DNA from 3 places in the Phyllobacterium sp. P30BS-XVII genome. Region 3 is predicted to be linked to each of the others. Evidence: riboswitches for the same ligand, from Rfam matches in the RefSeq annotation. Region 3 holds a riboswitch; each other region holds the start of a gene.
The links. A riboswitch is a leader RNA that binds a small molecule or an ion and turns the genes downstream of it on or off. The one in region 3 is predicted to bind cobalamin.

Region 1 (4,983 bases), on a different contig from region 3:
CTGACTGCCAATGTGATTGGCTAGATTGATGGAGCCGAGATTGCAGACCGCAACTTCGTCCCTGGATGTATTAAGCGTAATCTCGGTACACAGGTTCGAGGAATGCACCACGCCGACATGGCCCTGCGGTGAGCGGATATTGCAAGGGTCCTTGAAAGTCACCCATGGATGGCCTGTTTCGAACAGCATGGTCAGGATACGGCGCCACAGGTCCAATGCCCTGACGGTGCGGAACACACGAAGTTCACCGCGCGCAGCCTTGGCTTCATAGGCCTCATAGGCGGATTTGAATTCTGCACCATAGAGGTCGTGCAGATCAGGCGTCTCATCGGGCGAGAACAGGGTCCATTGTTTATCCGCTTCCACACGGCTCATGAACAGATCAGGCACCCAGTTGGCCGTGTTCATGTCATGGGTACGGCGGCGGTCATCCCCGGTGTTCTTGCGCAGATCGAGAAACTCCTCGATGTCCACGTGCCATGTTTCAAGATAGGCGCAGACCGCGCCCTTGCGCTTGCCACCCTGATTGACCGCGATGGCCGTGTCATTGGCAACTTTCAGGAATGGCACCACGCCCTGACTTTCGCCGTTGGTGCCTTTGATGTGGGCACCAAGGCCGCGTACCGGCGTCCAGTCATTGCCAAGACCGCCGGAATATTTCGCCAGCAGCGCATTATCCTTCACCGCCTTGAAGATACCGTCGAGATCATCGGCAACGGTGGTCAGGAAGCAGGAGGATAGCTGCGGGCGCAACGTGCCCGAGTTAAACAATGTTGGCGTGGACGCCATGAAGTCGAACGACGACAACAGATTGTAGAATTCGATGGCGCGGGCTTCACGGTCGATCTCGCGCGACGCAAGTCCCATGGCAACGCGCATCAGGAACGCTTGCGGCAGCTCAAACCGGATGCCGCGTGTCTGCTGGAGATAGCGATCATAAAGCGTCTGCAAGCCGAGATACTGGAATTGCAGGTCGCGTTCCGGTTTCAAGGCAGTGGCAATCTTTTTGAGATCGAAACGAGCCAGTTCCGGGTCGAGCAGTTCGGCTTCAATGCCAGCTTTTACATAGGCCGGAAAATAATCTGCGTAGCGTTCCGCCATTTCTTGCTGGGTTGCCTGTTCAGACCTGCCGAAAACAAAACTCAATGCTTCGCGGCGCAGCTTGTCGAGCAGCAGACGGGCGGTAACGAAGGAATAGTTCGGCTCGGTTTCAACGAGCGTGCGCGCTGCCAGAATAGGCGCAAGCGACAGCTCATCGAGCGTGATGCCGTCATAAAGATTACGCTGGGTCTCGCTCAGAATGGGAGTAGCGCTGACCCCCTCCAGACCTTCACAAGCCTCATTGATGATACGGGCGAGACGGATGTCATCGAGCGGAGCCTTGGTGCCGTCGAGCAGGGTGACATTGAGTGACGGGCCGGTTTCAGCCACGGGCTCAACCAGTTTGGCGCGTTCCCGCGTACGCTCTTCCCGGTAGAGAACATAGGCGCGTGCAACCTTGTGGTTCTCGCTGCGCATAAGGGCAAGCTCAACCTGATCCTGCACATCCTCAATGTGAAACAGACGGCCCTCGCTGCTGCGGCGTTTCAATGTTGTCACGATGTCGGAGGTCAGACCTTCAACCACATCATGCACACGGCGCGAGCCAGCGGCGACATTGCCTTCAACGGCGAGGAAAGCCTTGGTCAAGGCGACAGTGATTTTCAGGGGATCAAACGGTGTTACCGAACCATTGCGGCGGATGACGCGGTAGCCGGGTTCTGTCGAGGATGATGGTGTGTCGCCAGAGCGAACAGGTGCTTGACCATCGGTACGGGTGGTTTCAAGAGAAAGAGACATGTGCTTATACCCCAAATGTTGGGGGCAAAGGTCGAGCGCACGCGTGCAAGGAATAGGTCAGGGACTGACCATTGCAAGCGACACACCGGGACACCCCGCCCGTGGACGTTCATCATGTTATGGCAGGTCTCCTGGCTCACAGGTCGGCGCTGGTGTCGGCCTTCCCGAAGCGATTGCACCTTGAGGGCGCAGCTTCAGTGGCATTATCGACAACAACTCGCTGTTTACAGTTGCGGGGGCAGCGCCGGCATCAATGTCAACGACACCTCACCGGCTTCCCTCTTAGCTCCCGGTCTTGCGACTCGGTAGAACCATAACATCTATATTTAGTATCAAATCGCCATCCGCAGTCAATAGGTAGATGGTGATATCTTCGCTAACTCAGAGCATCGCGGATTGGGGCAAAACAAATGGTACGGATTTGCCGGGCAGGCCACCCACTTTCAGCGCGCATTCATAAACACGCAAGATGCGGTCATCCGTCAAGACTTGCTCAGGTGTACCCACAGAATCAGCATGGCCCCTGTGCATAACCACAATACGGTCGGCAAACATGGATGTAAGATTGAGGTCGTGCAGGATCGCGATGACGCCGCCACCACGATCAGCAAAATCACGGGCAATCTGCATGATAATAAGCTGGTGTTTGATATCGAGGCTGGAAACCGGTTCATCCAGAAAGAGGAAGCGGGGCTGGCCATCAAGCACCGGTTGCCAGACCTGGCAGAGAACGCGCGCCAGTTGCACGCGCTGTTGTTCGCCGCCGGAGAGTTCCTGATAAAAACGTCCGCCAAAGCCTGCAAGGTCGACCCGTTCGAGCGCGTCATCCGGCAGGGTATCCACGGTATGACGAGGCGCGCCGGAACGGCCGCTGGTCATTCCAAGCTTGACGATTTCCCGCACGGTGAACGGGAAAGACAGCGAGGTTGATTGCGGCAGGATCGCGCGCATGGCCGCCATCTGCCAGAGTTTCAACTGGGTGATCAGGGTGCCATTGATGCTGATTGTGCCCTCATGCGGCAGATCACCGGAGAGAGCACGCATCAATGTCGTTTTCCCCGAACCATTAGGGCCGACGATGACGGTGAACTCACCTGCCCCAGCATCAAAGGATACATCTTTGACAATCTTGCTTCGTCCAAGTGACACGGAGACATTGGAAACGCGGATCATGGTCATAGGTCCAGAATGCCGCGACGACGCAGCAATATCCATAGGAAGAAGGGAGCACCAACGGCAGCAGTGACAATGCCGATGGGCAGTTCTGATGGAGCAACGATTGTGCGGCTCACAGCATCGGCAATCAGCAGCAGGCTTGCGCCAAGCAGCGCAGCCGCTGGCAACAGGTAACGATGATCCGGACCAATTACGAGGCGCAGAAGATGCGGGACAACTACGCCGACAAAGCCGATACCACCGCTGACGGCAACCGATGCGCCTGTTGCCGCTGCAACCGTGACAATGGCAATGCGTTTGAACCGCTGGACGGGAATGCCGAGATGGCTGGCTGATGCCTCTCCCAATGCCAGACCATTGAGGCCGCGGGCGAGGAAAGGTGAAATGACAAGTGCGAATGCAATCAACGGCCCTGATGCAAGTATCTTGATCCAGCTGGCACCGGCAAGCGAGCCGAGGCTCCAGAATGTCAGGTCACGTAACTGCTTGTCATCGGCGACATAAACAAGAACCCCGATATAGGCAGCGGCCATGGCACCAAGCGCAATCCCCGCGAGCAGCATGGTGGCGATGGATGTTTGTCCCCGCCGCGTTGCCACACGGTATAGAATAAGGGTGAAGGCCAAGGCGCCGAAAAAAGCAGCAAGCGGTAGTGCATAAAGCCCAAATAAAGCGACAACAGGCGCAAAAATGGTTCCGCCCAATACGATCACGCTGACTGCACCCAGACCCGCACCCGCCGATACGCCAACAATGCCGGGATCTGCCAGTGGATTGCGAAAAAGGCCCTGCATGACCGCACCGGACACGGCAAGCGAAGCTCCAATCAATGTGCCGAGAATGACGCGCGGCAGCCGGATATCATAGATAATGATGCGATCTCTGACAGACAGTGCGCTTTCCGTGCCGTCAGCGCCCGAAATCAGGGACTTTACGACAGCGATAACAGACGCATCGGAGGCGCCGAACGCGAGGCTAAAAATGATAGTGGCGATGAGCACCACGCCAAGACAGGCAATCACTGCACGCGCAAGCGCGGATCTGTCACCATCAGGACGCAGTTTTTTGCCGCCCTGCGCGGAGGCAAGGACGGCAGGTTTTCTCAAGATTGCCTCGCTCATTGGCTTAGTTCGTTGCCGTATATAGCTTCTGCCAGTTCATGGATCGCCTTGGGCGCACGCGGGCCAAAACCCAGCAGATATTGACCGCCCATACGAATGATCTTCTTGTCCTTGCCAGCCGGTGTGGCTGATATTGCCGCATTGGCAAGAAGGTCGGCATTGTCTGATGAGTGATCGCCGCCGCGGTCCATGACCAGAATGACATCGGGCTTGGCAGTGATGATCGCCTCATCGGTCAGCGGTTTGTAACCCGGATATTCCGTGATCGCATTGTCGGCACCTGCGAGGGCTATGATACCATTGGCCGCCGTCTTGGTACCGGAAGCCATGATCTTGCCGCCTTGCGCACTCAGCACAAACAGAACGCGCTTGCGGTTTTTGATGTTCTTCGTCGCGTCTTCGGATGTCTGCAAATCCTTTTCGACCTGCGCGGCCAGCTTTTCGGCCTTGTCATCGACGCCAAGCGCCGCGCCCACGACGCGGATTTTCGCGGTGATACTTTTGCCCGTATAGTCCTCAGGTACGAAAACAAAAGGAACGCTGGCCTTTTTGAGAACGTCGATCGTCTCTTTCGGGCCACTGCCCTCGACGGCAATAATGGCTGTCGGGTTGATGGAGAGCACGCCTTCGGGTGAAAGCGCACGCATATAGCCCACGTCGGGCAACTTCCGTGCCGCTTCGGGATAGATGCTCGTCTGGTCGCGCCCGACCAAATGGCCCTCCTCACCCAGTGCATAGACAATTTCAGTAATGGAATCGCCGATGGAAACCACGCGGCTTGCATCGGGAAGGCGTCCGGTTACTTCTTCTGCTGAAGCGATGCCATGGGACAAAGACAATGTCAGCA
Region 2 (4,983 bases), 330 kb from region 3:
AATCGCGGATTAAAAGTTCGGCCATTCAAACCGCAGAATATGTCGAATAATGCCGCTGTCAGCGATGATGGCGGCGAGATTGGCCGGGCGCAATGGTTGCAGGCCGTCGCCTGCGGCGTGCCCTCATCAGTGCATATGAATCCCGTGCTTTTGAAACCGCAGTCCGAGACCGGCAGCCAGATCATCGTGCAGGGCAAAGTCTGGGGACAGGCGAAGGGGCGCGATTACCAGAAATTCAAGGCGCAGCTGCTCGATGCTGTCATGGCGTCATGGGATATTGTGCGCGATGGCGCTGATCTTGTGATCGTCGAGGGGGCGGGTTCGCCAGCGGAAATCAACCTCAGGGCAGGGGATATCGCCAATATGGGCTTTGCCACCCGCGCCAACGTGCCTGTGCTGCTGGTCGGCGATATCGACCGGGGTGGGGTGATTGCCTCAATCGTCGGGACCCATGCGATCCTGCAACGGCAAGATCGGGATATGATCATCGGTTATCTCATCAACAAGTTTCGCGGTGATGTCTCGCTGTTTGATGACGGGTTGAAAGCCATCAGCCAATTTACCGGCTGGCCCTCTTTCGGCGTCGTGCCGTGGTTGAAAGATGCAGCACGGTTGCCGGCGGAAGATTCGGTTGTGCTGGAACGTCTGGCGAAGGGCGAGGGCCGGGCGCTCAAAATCGCGGTGCCGGTGCTTGATCGCATTGCCAATTTTGACGATCTCGATCCGCTGATGGCCGAGCCGCAGGTGGATGTGGTGATGGTGCGCAGTGGCGAGCGGCTGCCGTCCGATGCGGGGCTGGTGATTATTCCCGGTTCCAAATCCACAATCAGCGATTTGCTGCGGTTTCGCGAAAATGGCTGGGACAAGGATTTGGACCTGCACCGGCGTCGCGGCGGGCATATCATTGGCATATGCGGCGGTTTCCAGATGCTCGGCCGGACGGTGCGCGACCCTGATGGCATCGAGGGCAACGTGACGGAAACCCAAGGGCTCGGGCATCTCGAGATCGATACGGTGATGGAACCTGAAAAGACCGTGCGCAATGTCGAGGCACATTCACTGCAGTTCGATCTGCCGCTCAGCGGTTATGAAATTCATCTGGGCCGGACGACGGGCCCGGATTGTTCCAGCCCTGTTGCCCGTATCAATGGTGTGAATGATGGGGCGATATCGAAAGACGGCAAGGTGTTTGGGACCTATCTGCACGGGCTTTTCGGCGCGGATCGCTTTCGTGCGGCGCTGCTGGGGTCGATGGGTATTGCGGCTGACGAGTTTGATTACCGTGCGGGTGTGGATGCCGCGCTGGATAGTATCGCGGGGCAGCTGGAGGATTTGATTGATGTCGATGCGTTGCTTGCATGTGCTGCAGGCAGATATTGATGCTCACACCGCCGGTAGCCCGACAGGGCAGAGGGGCGAGACCCGTGGCTCGCCCGTCCTTCGGACCACCACAAGGGGGGAGATCACATTGGCATAAACGCCTTTGCACAACAGGCATGGTTCTCAGATTGTGCTAGGCGGCACTGTCAGCTGATCTCCCCCCTTGTGGGGGAGATGCCCGACAGGGCAGAGGGGGGTGAACGTTGATGGTGCGTGGTTCGTGGTTCGACAAGCTCACCATGAGGGAAATGGGTGGGTTGTAGGGAGCCAAGCTCCGCAACGTGGCAGAATAAAACTCCCTTGCATCATCCCTCTCCCTCATGGTGAGCTTGTCGAACCACGAACCCACCCTACCACTCTCTTACCAAACAGCACACATTCAATTGACATTTCTCGTGGGGGATGAATAACGTCCAGCCCATGATTGGTTCCCATATTGGTCGAAGGCCAAGGGATCAAAAGGGAATGCGACGGCCGTACCCTGAAGGGCGGTCCCACCGCAGCCGACCCCGCGACTGTAGAGCGGCGAGGATCAATGCAAAGCCTGACGCATATGCAGAGGGCAGCCACTGGGAAACCGGGAAGGCGGCATTCATTCTGTGACCCGCGAGCCAGGAGACCTGCCAGTCATAGAGCCTTTCCCAGGAAAGGCTTGGGGTAATCCTGCCCAAGAATCGAAGGGTAATGTCCCTTCAGGCCCAGCACGGAGGTTGTTATGGCTGCTCGTATGACGCATTTGCTTGTTTTCCCGCCCGCATTCCCTTTGATGGATGGATCGTTGCGGTTGCAATAGCGGCGATGCCTCAACTCAATTCAGGTGTGACTTTCATTCTCGGCGGTGCCCGCTCGGGCAAATCCAGCTTTGCCGAAGGCCTGATCAAGTCGTCGGGCCTTGACGCGATCTATGTCGCAACGGGCAGGGCGTGGGATGAGGAAATGTCTGTACGCATTGACCTGCATAAAAAGCAGCGCGGTTCACTATGGCGTACCATAGAAGAGCCGCTTGATCTGCTGGATACCCTGCAAGGGGTGGCTGGCGAGGGCAAGGCTGTTCTTGTCGACTGCCTGACGCTCTGGCTCACCAATCTGATGATGGATGAGCGCAATATTACCGCTGAGACGCGGCAGCTTGTCGAAGCGCTGCCGAAACTTCAAGGTTCGATTGTTCTGGTCTCGAACGAAGTGGGTCTCGGCATCGTTCCGGAGAACCGCATGGCGCGCGATTTTCGCGACCATGCCGGACGTCTCCATCAGGCCGTGGCGCAAGCTGCGGCAACAGTCTATTTCGTGGCAGCCGGACTGCCGCTCACAATGAAGGGATAGGAATATGCAGGGTCAAAAGATTCCAGCAACAGTCATCACCGGTTTTCTCGGTTCGGGCAAAACCACGATGATCCGCAATCTGCTTGAAAACGCCAATGGCAAGCGTATCGCGCTTATCATCAATGAGTTCGGCGATCTGGGCGTCGATGGCGGTCTGCTCAAGGGCTGCGGTATCGAAGCCTGCCGCGACGAGGATGTGATCGAGCTGAACAATGGCTGCATCTGCTGCACAGTGGCGGATGATTTCATTCCGACCATGACCAAGCTGCTTGATCGTCCTGATCGCCCCGATCATATTGTCATCGAGACATCGGGTCTCGCCCTTCCGCAGCCTCTGGTTGCAGCGTTCAACTGGCCTGAAATCAAGACGCAGGTAACGGTTGATGGTGTTGTTACCGTGATTGACGCCTCTGCCGTATCCGAAGGCCGTTTTGCCGATGATCATGACAAGGTTGATGCCCAGCGCATTCAGGATGAATCACTCGATCATGACAGCCCGCTCGAAGAACTGTTCGAAGACCAGATTCGCGCCGCCGACCTGATTGTGCTCAACAAGACAGACCTTATCAATGACAAGCAGCTTGATGGGGTGCGCGGCGATGTGCAGAGCCGCTCGTCCCGCTCGCTCAACATGGTTTCGGCAAGCTTCGGCAAGCTTAGCAATGAGCTTCTGCTGGGGCTTGGCGTTGGCACGGAACAGGACATTGCCAACCGCAAATCGCACCATGAAATGGAGCATGAGGCGGGTGAAGAGCATGATCATGATGAGTTTGAGAGTTTTGTCGTTGGTCTAGGCCCGGTTGCGGAACCAAAGAGCTTTGTTGAAAAGCTGAAGACCGTCATTGCCGATCACGACATTCTGCGCCTGAAAGGCTTTGCCGATGTTCCCGGCAAGCCCATGCGTCTGGTGGTGCAGGCTGTCGGCACGCGCATCGAGCATTACTTTGACCGTGCCTGGAATCCGGGTGAAGAGCGCCAGACGCGTCTCGTCGTTATCGGTCTGCATGATATCGACAATGATGCCATTACATCCGCTGTCACTGCTGCGGCCGTTTAACTGAGGCTGGAAAACTGAATGCATCTCCTGCTTGCCCAGAAAGGCACCATTGCTGAAGGGACCGAGGCTATCGACCTTGGCCAGACGCCGGGAGATGTGTTGTTTCTTTCCGCTGCTGATACGGAACTGGCGAGCCTTGCCTCCGCACGGCGGCAGGGCGATGGCGCGGTGTCGCTGCGCCTTGCCAATATGATGAGCCTGTCGCACCCGATGTCTGTCGACGCCTATGTGGAGCGGACGGCGCGCCATGCCAAGCTGATCGTGGTCAGGGTTATCGGCGGCGAAAGCTACTGGCCCTATGGTCTGGAAGCGCTGCATGCCTGTGCCGTCAATCACAAGGTGCAGCTTGCGGTGCTGCCGGGGGATGACAAGCCCGATCCGGGGCTCGACCGGTTTTCAACCATTGCCCGGCATGATCGCGACGCACTCTGGCATTATCTGCTGGAAGGTGGCGCGCAGAATGCGCAGCGTTTTCTCGATTATTGTAGCGCTCTGATCCATTCCAGCGAGAAGCCGCAGGACGCTGCACCCCTGCTGAAAGCGGGACTGTGGTGGCCGGGGAAACCAGCGCCTTCGCTGGAAGAAATGCGCAGGAGTTGGCAGGACGGCGCGCCAGTTGCCGCGATCTGTTTCTACCGGGCGCTGGTGCAGAGCGGGCAGACGCAGCCGGTTGAAGCACTGCTGGAAGCATTGCGCGCCAAAGGCCTCAATCCACTGCCGGTGTTTGTCTCCAGCCTGAAAGATCCGGTTTCCATTGCAACGCTGGAGAGCATTTTCGCTGAAGCACCGCCAGCGGTGGTGCTGAATGCCACGGGCTTTGCCGTGTCTGCGCCGGGTTCAGCGCGCAAGCCAACCGTGCTTGAGCATGATGGTGCGATGGTCCTGCAGGTTATCTTCTCCGGCTCCAGTGCCGAGCAGTGGCGACTGTCCGATCAGGGCCTGTCGGCGCGTGATCTCGCCATGAACGTCGCCCTGCCTGAAGTGGATGGCCGGGTATTGTCGCGCGCGGTTTCGTTCAAGTCGGCACAGCATTTTGATGAGGCTGTGGAAGCCAATATCGTCATGCATGAGCCGCAGGCTGACCGTGTGGCATTTGTGGCTGAACTGGCATCAAATTGGGCGCGTCTGCGCATAAGCAAGCCGCAGGCGCGGCGGGTTGCGCTTGTCATGGCAAATTATCCCAATCGTGATGGGCGGCTGGGCAATGGTGTTGGCCTTGATAC
Region 3 (4,983 bases):
TCTCCCGTTGCTTGGCTTTTGTATTCCCGGTCACGGCGTTGATCAGAATATCGAGCAGCGCCTTTGTTCCCTCGGTAAAGCGCGAGCGCACAGGGCCACCACGGCGGGCAATATCCGGCGCGAGAGCCGCCATCATGCAACTGCTCATTTTGCCCTCGCCATGCGCATCTCCGGTCAAATAGGACTTGGCGATTGCAGCAAGCGCATTATCCGGAGCGCCCTCGGAAAGGCTCATCCATTTGCGGACTGACAGCGCCATGGCCGCTTCGCAGGCCTCCGCAATCAGATCATCCTTTGAATCAAAATGGCCATAGAAGCCACCATGCGTAAGCCCGGCGCTTTTCATGACATCGGCAACGCCGATTCCATCAAAGCCCTTCTCCCGAAACTGCTGCCCGGCGATCTGTACAATACGGGCGCGATTCTGAGCTGCCTGATCCCTGCTGACACGCATGAAACATTCCTTCAAAAAAACTGCATTGACAATTTATATGATGGTCGTCATCAATAGTCAATAATGATGACCGTCATTTAAATCAATTGTCTATAATCGCCCATCGGGGAAACGAACATGATTTCTTCACCACTTGCCGCGACCCTCGCCCGACGCAATGTCCATTATGGTTGGGTTGTTGTCGCCGTCACCTTTCTCACCATGCTCGTTACCGCGGCAGCTGTTGGCGCGCCCGGCGTACTCATCGTACCGCTGGAAAAAGAGTTCGGCTGGACCACGGAACAGATCGCGACGGCCTTTTCCATTCGTCTGCTGCTGTTCGGCCTGATGGGTCCGTTCGCTGCCGCTTTCATGAACTATTTCGGTGTGCGCAAGGTTGTCTGCGTGGCGCTCGCGCTTATTGCCGGTGGCTCGTTTCTATCGCTGGGCATGACGCAGATTTGGCAGCTTATCCTGTTATGGGGCGTTGTGATCGGCTTCGGTACTGGCTTGACCGCCATGGTGCTCGGCGCAACTGTCGCCACGCGCTGGTTTACGGAACGGCGCGGATTGGTGCTTGGCATGCTGACCGCAAGCTCGGCGACCGGCCAGTTGGCCTTCATGCCACTCATGGCGTCCATCAGTGAAAATTACGGCTGGCGTGCCGCCACCATGATGGTCTGCGCCCTGCTCGCCGTTGCCGCTGTTGCGGTATTTCTGCTGATGCGCGACCGTCCAGCCGATGTGGGCTTGCCAGCCTATGGCGAAAAAGAAGTCACGAAGACTGCTCCGATAACGGGCGGACTTCTCTCACTCATCATCATGCCGCTTGTCACACTGAAAGAAATCTCCCGCAGCAGCACGTTCTGGGTCCTGTTCGCCACGTTCTATATCTGCGGTGCGAGCACCAACGGCCTGATCCAGACACATTTCGTCGCGCTTTGCGGTGATTACGGCCTCGCCGCAGTGACAGCGGCCAGCGTGCTTGCCATGATGGGCTTCTTCGATTTCTTCGGCACAATCGGTTCCGGCTGGCTGTCCGACCGGGTCGATAATCGCTGGTTGCTGTTCTGGTACTACGGCCTGCGCGGTGCCTCGCTGCTCTTTTTGCCCTACAGCAACTTCTCCATCTACGGCCTCACGCTGTTCGCCATGTTCTATGGATTGGACTGGATCGCCACCGTACCGCCAACCGTCAAACTGGCAACGGATCGTTTTGGCCGCGAAAAGGCCGGTATGGTATTCGGCTGGGTCTTTGCCGGCCATCAGCTTGGAGCCGCATCGGCTGCCTATGGTGGCGGTTTCGCCCGGACGGAATATGCAAGCTACCTGCCTGCATTCTTCACCGCCGGTATTCTCTGCTTCATCGCAGCCTTGCTCGCCCTGACCATCAAGAAAAGCAGCAAGAGCGACGTTGTCGGTGAACCAGCCGTCGCCCATTAAATGATGACGTAACCATATAAAGATACCTTTATGTGTTATTGACAGTCTGCGGACACACGCCTACCATGCCTTCATCGTGGTTCTCTGCGCCTTCCGGGGCGCAGAGCTAAGAGGGAATACGGTGCGATCTCTTCCCGAGATCTAATCCGGAGCTGCCCCCGCAACTGTAAGCGGCGAGCTGTTGTCAATTTCGTGTCACTGATCCGCACATGGATCGGGAAGGCCTGACAAGAGCACTGACCCGTGAGCCAGGAGACCTGCCTCGATAGATAACGTCCACGGGCGGGGTGTCCGGTGTGTCGCTTGCAAGCGGGCATTGCGATGCCCGTATTTCCTGCATGCGTGCGCCTGGCCTTTGCCCTCAACCAATCGGGGTAAAGAACTATGTCTATCACCATAAGCAATCTGGGTTTCCCTCGGATCGGCAAACGGCGCGAGCTGAAATTCGCGCTGGAAAATTTCTGGTCAGGCAAATCCCATATCGTCACTCTGCAGGATATCGCTGTGGGCCTGCGTCAGGAAAACTGGGCTTTGCAGAAGGCCCATGGCCTCAACCACATACCGAGCAATGATTTCTCACTCTATGACCATGTGCTGGATACCAGCGTCATGGTTGGCGCGATCCCGCAAAACTATGAATGGAAGGGCGGTCCTGCAGCCCCTGAAACCTACTTCGCCATGGCGCGGGGCAGTCAGGGCTCGCAAGATCACGAAGGTTGCGCCCATCACGGCGTAGCGGCGCAGGAGATGACCAAGTGGTTTGATACCAATTATCATTTCATGGTGCCTGAACTGACGCGCGGTCAGGAATTCACCCTTGGTTCCAACAAGCCCGTTGATGAGTACCGCGAAGCCAGCGAGCAGGGCTTTGATACACGTCCGGTTATTCTTGGACCTGTCACCTTCCTCAAACTCGCCAAGAGCAAGGATGACCGCCTCGATCCACTGTCACTATTGCCGGGCCTCCTGCCCGTTTACACGGAAATTCTGCGCCGCCTTTCCGCCAATGGGGCGCAATGGGTGCAGATCGATGAACCTGCGCTGGTGCTTGATCTTGATGAAAGCACACAGACCGCATTCCGCGTGGCCTATGCGTTCTTTGCCCGCGCCCTGCCCCGGCTGAAACTGCTGCTGACGCCCTATTTTGGCGCCCTCGGTGACAATCTCGATCTGGCTTTGGGGCTGCCTGTTGCTGGCCTGCATCTTGATCTTTGCCGTGCGCCCGAGCAACTCAACAGGGTGGTGGCTCAGGCTCCGGCTGGTCTTGTCCTGTCGCTTGGTGTTATCGATGGCCGCAATGTCTGGCGTGCGGATCTTGAAGCCATCCTCCGGCGCATCGAACCCGTGATCACCCAGCGCGGAACAGATCACCTCATTCTGGCACCATCCTGTTCGCTGCTGCACACCCCTGTCGATCTCGAACTCGAAACGGATATCGACCCTGATTTCAAAAGCTGGCTGGCCTTTGCCACCCAGAAACTTGAAGAATTGTCGATCCTTGGCAAAGCAATCAACACGGGCAAAGACAGCGTGCGAGACGAACTGGCGGCCGCCAGCCGTGCTATCGAAACACGCCACACCTCGACCAAAATTCATGACGAAGCGGTAAAACAGCGTCTGCGAGCGGTGACAACGGAGCAGGCACAACGTCAGAGCCCCTATCCTGCCCGGCGTGAAAAGCAGAAATCGCTTGGCTTGCCCGACTTTCCGACAACCACTATCGGCTCCTTTCCCCAGACGGATGGAGTACGCAAAGCGCGGGCGGAACATGGCAAGGGTGCGCTGACCGCCAATGCTTATGCCGCACTGCTGCGCAAGGAAACCGAAACCTCCATTCGCTGGCAGGAGGAAATCGGCATTGATGTGCTTGTCCATGGTGAGTTTGAGCGCAACGACATGGTGCAGTATTTCGGCGAACAGCTCTCGGGCTTTGCCTTCACCAAACATGGCTGGGTGCAAAGCTATGGCTCGCGTTACGTTCGCCCGCCGATCATTTTCGGCGATGTCAGCCGCCCGAAAGCCATGACCGTTGAATGGTCATCCTTTGCCCAGTCCCTCACAAACAAGCCTATGAAGGGCATGCTGACCGGTCCCGTAACCATGATGCAATGGTCTTTCGTGCGCGATGATCTTTCGCGTGATCAGGTCTGCCGCCAGATCGGGCTGGCACTGCGTGACGAGGTGAGCGATCTGGAAAAAGCTGGAATCAAGATCATCCAGATCGATGAGCCAGCCATTCGCGAAGGTCTGCCGATCCGCCGAGCTGATTGGGCTGCCTATCTCGACTGGGCCATCGAGTGCTTCCGCCTCTCCGCTTCGGGCGTGCGCGACGAGACCCAGATTCACACCCATATGTGCTACTCGGAGTTTAACGATATTATCGACTCCATCGCGGCCATGGATGCGGATGTGATCTCCATCGAGACATCGCGATCGAAAATGGAATTGCTCGATGCTTTCGTGACCTACCATTACCCGAACGAAATCGGACCCGGTGTTTACGACATCCATTCACCGCGCATTCCACCTGTCGATGAAATGGCTGGTCTTCTGCGTAAGGCCAAAAGAAATCTTGCCCCGGACCAGATCTGGGTCAACCCGGATTGCGGCCTCAAAACCCGCAAATGGGAAGACGTGAAGCCAGCCCTCGTCAACATGGTCGAGGCAGCAAAGCTTTTGCGGCTAGAGCAGTAAGCCGCTATTGAGCGACACGCGCGCGGCGACCGGCAGCTTTTGCCCGGTTGCCGCATGCCTCCATACTGCACCAGCGGCGGGTGTGGTTCTTGCTGGTGTCATAGAACATGATGCAGCAGCGCTCATTGCTGCATTTGCGGACATTTGTGCCTTCGGTGGCAACGAACCGGGCAAAATCACTGGCGATATCAGCCAGAACGCGCTCGGGCCCTTCGGTGACTGGCCTGGCGCGGGTCGCCCATCCGCTGCCTGAATTTTCCAGAACTGTCGCAACAGGATGATCCGCCATACGCCGGTTGATATCGGCGATGAAAGCAGGATTAAGCGCGGTGCCCGCCGCAAGATCGTTTGCCGCCGCGCGCAGCTGTTCCCGAAACAATCGTGTTTCGGTCAATGCCCTGTCAAAGCCATGC

Region 1: another riboswitch for cobalamin. It lies ahead of FHW17_RS14090 (ribonucleoside-diphosphate reductase subunit alpha); the one in region 3 lies ahead of metE (5-methyltetrahydropteroyltriglutamate--homocysteine S-methyltransferase).
Region 2: another riboswitch for cobalamin. It lies ahead of cobU (bifunctional adenosylcobinamide kinase/adenosylcobinamide-phosphate guanylyltransferase); the one in region 3 lies ahead of metE (5-methyltetrahydropteroyltriglutamate--homocysteine S-methyltransferase).

Annotation. Positions count from the first base shown of each region.
Region 1 is NZ_JACGXO010000004.1:396,053-401,035, reverse strand. It holds gene FHW17_RS14090 (ribonucleoside-diphosphate reductase subunit alpha) at 1-1,839, opposite strand, end outside; cobalamin riboswitch at 1,943-2,170, opposite strand; gene FHW17_RS14085 (heme ABC transporter ATP-binding protein) at 2,221-3,012, opposite strand; gene FHW17_RS14080 (iron ABC transporter permease) at 3,015-4,136, opposite strand; gene FHW17_RS14075 (hemin ABC transporter substrate-binding protein) at 4,133-4,983, opposite strand, start outside.
Region 2 is NZ_JACGXO010000002.1:613,165-618,147, forward strand. It holds gene FHW17_RS08845 (cobyric acid synthase) at 1-1,380, shown strand, start outside; cobalamin riboswitch at 1,789-2,023, shown strand; gene cobU (bifunctional adenosylcobinamide kinase/adenosylcobinamide-phosphate guanylyltransferase) at 2,179-2,703, shown strand; gene cobW (cobalamin biosynthesis protein CobW) at 2,708-3,760, shown strand; gene cobN (cobaltochelatase subunit CobN) at 3,779-4,983, shown strand, end outside.
Region 3 is NZ_JACGXO010000002.1:286,180-291,162, reverse strand. It holds gene FHW17_RS07350 (TetR/AcrR family transcriptional regulator) at 1-454, opposite strand, end outside; gene FHW17_RS07345 (MFS transporter) at 572-1,876, shown strand; cobalamin riboswitch at 1,937-2,156, shown strand; gene metE (5-methyltetrahydropteroyltriglutamate--homocysteine S-methyltransferase) at 2,261-4,570, shown strand; gene FHW17_RS07335 (CGNR zinc finger domain-containing protein) at 4,575-4,983, opposite strand, start outside.